2 regions of the Geobacillus sp. WSUCF1 genome follow, and region 2 is predicted to be linked to the other one. Evidence: predicted binding sites of a transcription regulator. Region 2 holds the regulator's gene; the other holds the start of a gene.
The links. The regulator Rex, encoded in region 2, represses fermentation and respiration genes when NADH is low (regulators of the CRP and FNR family bind a similar motif). The targets are predictions, from matches to a motif close to TTGTGAAATATTTCACAA.

Region 1 (3,113 bases), on a different contig from region 2:
TTGCTTAGGGCGAAACGGTTTATTATCGATCTATTTTCCGGTCTTATTTTGCCTTTGTCGTTTTACCCGGATTGGGCGCAGCAGCTCATGGCGTATATGCCATTTCAAGCCATTAGCTATATTCCAAGCATGATCATTACGGAAAGCTTCCAAGGCGCCGCTGTAAGCGATGGATTGTTCACGCAGGCGGCGTGGTGCGTGCTGTTATTGTTTCCGATCGCGCTGCTATGGCGGGTGGCGAAAAAGCGGCTTGTTGTGCAAGGGGGGTAGACATTGTTTTACGTATCTGTTTTTTTTCAATATATGGCCCAGTACATGAAGACAAAATTGCAATACCGCACTGATTTGCTCATTGAATGGTTGTCCGACTTAATGGCGCAGGCGGTGAACTTAGTGTTCTTGCTTGTCGTGTTCGGCCATACGACGCTGCTTCACGGCTGGTCGCGCGATGAGATTTTGTTTATTTACGGTTTTTTTTCTTGTTCCATATGCCGTATTTGGCGCCTTTTTTAACCTTTGGGATTTTAATGAACGATATATTGTGCAGGGGGAAATGGATCGCGTGTTGACGCGCCCGCTAAACAGCCTGTTTCAAATTGTTTTGGAGCGGATGGAGCTCGAATCGTTGCTTGGCGCTGTGCCCGGGCTGATCATTATGCTGTATGCCGGCAGCCGCTTGTCTCTTTCATTTCATTGGTATGATGTCTTCGTGTTTATTTTGTTTGTCATTGGCGGTGCATTGATTTATGCCGGCATTTTCATTTCACTGGCGACGATCAGTTTTTTTGCCGACGCCCGCACATCCATCATGCCGATGATGTACAACATCAGCAGCTATGGCCGCTACCCGATCGATATTTATCATCGCGTCATCCGCTATATTTTAACGTGGGTGCTGCCGTTTGCCTTTGTCGGCGTTTATCCAGCTGCTTATTTTCTTGATAAAAAGGAATGGTACAGTTATGCCTTTTTCACCCCAGTGGTCGGCATGGTTTGCTTCACCGTTTCGGTCATGCTTTGGAACGCCGGGGTGAGACGATATCGCGGGACGGGGAGCTAGGCGCCCCGCCCGTTTTTGTTCATTTGCCATCAAAATGACAAACAATGGTCAAGCAATCGACACAACCTTGTCTGTATCGTTAGCATGTTATGGCGTAAAATAAAATGTGAATATATTCACAAAAAGGAAGAAGAGGTGAATAGTTATGAAAAACGGGAGAGGAAATCGGGTAGTGGTCGTCGGCACCGGGTTTGTCGGCGCCAGTTATGCGTTTGCCTTAATGAATCAAGGGATTGCCGATGAGATCGTGCTCATCGATGCAAATGAAAACAAGGCTGAGGGCGATGCGATGGACTTAAACCATGGGAAAGTATTTGCGCCGAAGCCGGCTGACATTTGGCACGGCGATTACGATGATTGCCGCGATGCCGATTTGGTTGTCATTTGCGCCGGCGCCAACCAAAAACCGGGCGAGACGCGGCTTGATCTTGTGGACAAAAACATTGCCATTTTCCGCTCGATCGTTGAGTCGGTCATGGCATCCGGATTTCAAGGACTGTTTCTCGTCGCCACCAATCCGGTCGACATTTTAACGTACGCGACGTGGAAATTCAGCGGCCTGCCGCAAGAGCGAGTAATCGGATCGGGCACGATTTTGGACACGGCGCGGTTCCGCTTTTTGTTGGGCGACTATTTCGCCGTCGCCCCGACGAACGTGCACGCCTATATGATCGGCGAACATGGCGACACTGAACTCCCGGTCTGGAGCCAGGCTGATATCGGCGGCGTGCCGATTCGCAAGCTGGTCGAGTCCAAAGGGGAAGAAGCGCAAAAAGAGCTCGAGCGCATTTTTGTCAATGTGCGCGATGCCGCCTACCAAATTATTGAGAAAAAAGGAGCGACGTACTACGGGATTGCTATGGGGCTTGCCCGCGTGACGCGCGCCATTTTGCATCATGAAAATGCCATTTTGACCGTTTCCGCTTACTTGGACGGCCCATACGGCGAACGCGATGTCTACATCGGTGTGCCTGCTGTGATCAACCGAAATGGCATCCGCGAAGTGATTGAAATTGAACTTGACGAGGAGGAGAAAAAATGGTTCCACCGTAGTGCTGCGACGTTAAAAGGTGTATTGGCGCGCTATTTTGCTCAGTAAAGCGCAACGATTGGCTTCGTCTGACGGGACGCTGGTTTGTCAAATGGGTCGGGCGATCCGGTGGAATACAGGAGTGCTGCCGATTCAAGCAGGGTTCGGAGGGTCATGCGGTATAATCGCCCGGTTGTCCGCGTATATATGAACGACGGACAAAAATGGGGGGAACGTGATGGATTACGCCTTCCTTGGCATTGTTGCCGCCGTACTGCTCGGCAGCATCACCTCGCTTTGGACAGTGCGCGTGCAAGCGACGCATCGCATGTCACTCGATAGCTTATGGGTTCTCGTCCACTGGTATTTAACGATGTTGCTCGGTTTTGCCATGATTTATATGATTTTGCAAGTAAACGGCCATGCCGTGTTTACCCCATCCCCAAATAGCGCATCGAAAGATCGTTTGTCGCTGCTTGAAGACAGCTTGTATTTAAGCGGTATGACGCTTTTGTCGGTCGGATACGGTGATGTCACTCCGATCGGCGTCGGGCGGTGGATCGCCATTGCCGAAGCGCTGCTCGGCTACATTATGCCCGCTGTCATCGTGACGCGCACCGTGTTTGACTGGGATCATCGCTGATATGAGTTGCAATTTCCCTTCGTCTTCGCTACGCTAAAAGAAAATGAAGAAGACGGGGGGAACGACATGACGATTGCCATTGGCCAGCCAGCTCCAGATTTCACCTTGCCGGCAAGCAATGGGAAAATGGTTTCGCTGTCTGATTTTCGCGGCCGGTATGTGGTGCTTTACTTTTATCCAAAAGACATGACCCCGGGGTGCACAGCCGAAGCGTGCGACTTTCGCGATCGCCATGCGCAGTTCGCCGAGTTGAACGCCGTCATTTTAGGAGTGAGCACCGACCCGATGAAGCGGCATGAGGCGTTTATCGAAAAATATGAGTTGCCATTTTTGCTTCTTTCTGATGAGCGGCATGAAGTGGCCGAGCTGTATGGGGTATG
Region 2 (3,113 bases):
CCTCCTCGGCTGCTCGCTGCGCTTTCCGATAGCCGATGCGCGCCACCCAAATGCTTCCTTCATACAAAATGGTGAGCGGAATCATGACGATCACTTGCGACAGCACATCCGGCGGCGTAATGACCGCCGCTAAAATAAGCAGCGCCAAATACGCATACTTGCGGATGCGAACAAGAAGCTGCGGCGTAATAAGCCTAAGCGGGTGAAAAACAACACGACGATCGGCAGCTGAAACACGATGCCAAACGGCAGCACGAGCTGAAGCAAAAACTGAAAATATTCATTAATGCCGATCATTTGTTGAACCCCTAGTTGGTCAGCCAGCTGGCTCATAAATCGAACGACAAACGGAAACAAGACGAAATAAGCGAAGCTGACGCCTGCTAAAAAAAGAACGATCGACGCCGGGATATAGCTTAACGTCACTTTCCGCTCTTTTTCATACAGACCGGGGCTGACAAACGCCCAAATTTGATACAACAGCACCGGAGCCGACAGTACAGCCGCGATGACAAAGGCAAACTGAAAATACACTTTAATCGGATCGGTGAGGCGGAAGGCGTTCATGGTCAAATGCTTCGCCTCGGCCGTTCGCTGCAAATACAAAATGACATCATCGACAAAAAAGAAACTAACGACAAGCGCCGCAGCAAAAAAGATGAGCACGATGATGAGCCGTTTTCGCAGTTCACCCAGATGCTCATACACCGACATTTCTTTGTCATTCATTGTTTCCCCATCCTGCCTTGTCATCGGTCGGTTTTCGTTTCTTCGTCATCAGCGAGCCCTTTTGTGGCGTCTTTAAACTCGCGAAGCGACTGGCCGAACGACCGCCCCAACTCCGGCAGCTTTTTCGTGCCAAACAGCAACAAAATCACAGCAACGAGCAACAAATATTTCATGTGTTGTTCTCTCCTTTTTACGATGGCGATGGATAGTTTTTCAAAAAATAGACGAGCGACTGCAGCTCAATGGCTAAATCGATATGATGGACGCGAATATGGTTCGGCACGTTCAACCGCGCCGGAGTAAAGTTTAAAATGCCTTTAATTCCTTGCGCGACAAGGCGGTCGGTCAGCGCTTGAGCCGCGGCGGCCGGCACGGTTAAAATGGCGACCGGGATGTTTTCGTGAAGCCGCTCCTCCAACTCATCGAGATGATAGACCGGCACCCCGCCGACTGTCGTCCCTACTTTCCGCTCATCGACATCAAACGCCATCACGATTTTCGTATTGTTGTTTTTCGAAAAATTATAGTTTAAAAAGGCGGTGCCTAAATTGCCGACGCCAAACAAGGCGACTTCGGTCACCTCATCCTCTTCAAGCGTCCGGCGGAAAAACGACAACAAATAATTGACATTATACCCGTATCCCTTTTTGCCAAGCGCGCCAAAATAGGAGAAATCACGGCGGATCGTCGCCGGATCGACTTTCACCGCCTCGCTCAACTCGGCAGAGGAGACGCGTTGCTTGCCGGAAGCGTGCAAGTTTTTCAAAAACCGATAGTAAAGCGGCAGCCGTTTGGCGGTTGCCTGCGGAATTTTCGGTTGTTCGTTGCTCATGATCTCATCCCCTAGCTAATCGGTTTTCCGTCGGTAATGGCCAGACTTCCCGCCCGTTTTTTCGACCAAATACGTCGGACCGATGACCATTCCTTTATCAAGCGCCTTGCACATATCGTACACTGTCAACGCACAGACCGAAGCGGCCGTCAGCGCTTCCATTTCCACTCCTGTGCTCCCTTTCGTTTTCACCGTTGCCGTGATGACGAGCTTATGCGCTTCTCCATCGTTTTCCCAAGCAAAAGCAATGTCCACACCCTTTAACATAAGCGGGTGACACATTGGAATAAGGTCAGCTGTCTTCTTCGCCGCCATCACCCCCGCCACTTGAGCGACGGCGAGCACATCCCCTTTCTCGATCGCATTGCTCGTCATTTTTTCGTAAATTTCCCGGCTGACAGTCACGCTCGTTTGCGCCACAGCCACTCGCACAGTATCTTCTTTGTGCGTAATATCAACCATTTTCGCGCGCCCTTGTTCATTGAAATGAGTGAACGATGACAATACAATCTCCTCCATTTATACACTATACACGATTTTTCATCATTCGTCTTTGACCGTTTTCGCGACTTGCGTTAAACTATTCGCGAGGTGACGGACATGATCATTTTGCAAGTGCACGGGCTCACGAAATATTTCGGCGCTGACCTTATTTTATCGAATATAAAACTAGAAATACAGTCCCGCGACCGAATCGCCCTTGTCGGCCGCAACGGAGCGGGAAAATCGACATTGTTGAAAATCATCGCCGGTGAACTCTCTTTCGACAGCGGCAAAATCATCAAACCAAACCATATCAAAATCGGCTATTTGGCGCAAAACAGCGGGCTCGACTCGCCGCGTTCCATTTGGGACGAAATGCTTGAGGTATTCACCCCGCTTCTAGGACTCGAAAAACAGCTCGCCGAACTCAGCATGCAACTCGGCGACCCGGACGTACTCGCCGATCCCGCTCGCTATGAAAAAACGCTGAAAATGTATGACGAGCTGCAAGAACAATACAAAGAACAAGGCGGCTACCAATACGAAGCCGACATCCGCTCCGTTTTGCACGGGCTGCAGTTTTCCTCATATGATTATAAAACTACGCCGGTCTCGTCGTTAAGCGGCGGACAGCGGACGCGGCTTGCCCTTGGGAAATTGCTGTTGTCCAAGCCGGATTTATTGATTTTGGACGAGCCGACGAACCATTTGGATCTTGAGACGCTTGCCTGGCTGGAGCAGTACTTGCAAGCCTATCCCGGTGCCGTCCTGGTTGTTTCCCACGACCGCTACTTTTTAGACAAAATCGTCACCGACGTATACGAACTGTCGAATGCCACGCTCAAACACTATGCCGGCAACTACAGCCGCTATTTGGAGTTGCGGGCCGAGCAATACGAACAAGAGTTAAGACGGTACGAGAAACAGCAAGAAGAAATCGCCCGACTCCAAGACTTCATCCAGCGCAACATCGCACGTGCCTCGACGGCCAAACGGGCGCAAAGCCGGCGAAAGCAACTGGAAAAAATAGAACGGCTCGAACGGCCTGTCGGCGATGAAAAATCAGCCT

Region 1: the regulator Rex is predicted to act here: its motif matches at 1,165-1,182, upstream of I656_RS04305 (L-lactate dehydrogenase).

What each region holds. Positions count from the first base shown of each region.
Region 1 covers NZ_ATCO01000128.1:3,027-6,139, reverse strand. The annotation lists gene I656_RS04300 (ABC-2 family transporter protein) at 1-270, shown strand, start outside; partial or broken gene I656_RS0116240 (ABC transporter permease) at 304-1,060, shown strand; gene I656_RS04305 (L-lactate dehydrogenase) at 1,206-2,159, shown strand; gene I656_RS04310 (potassium channel family protein) at 2,329-2,733, shown strand; gene bcp (thioredoxin-dependent thiol peroxidase) at 2,800-3,113, shown strand, end outside.
Region 2 covers NZ_ATCO01000068.1:14,545-17,657, forward strand. The annotation lists partial or broken gene tatC (twin-arginine translocase subunit TatC) at 1-753, opposite strand, end outside; gene tatA (twin-arginine translocase TatA/TatE family subunit) at 750-902, opposite strand; gene I656_RS08855 (redox-sensing transcriptional repressor Rex) at 920-1,561, opposite strand; gene moaC (cyclic pyranopterin monophosphate synthase MoaC) at 1,577-2,065, opposite strand; partial or broken gene I656_RS08845 (ABC-F family ATP-binding cassette domain-containing protein) at 2,162-3,113, shown strand, end outside.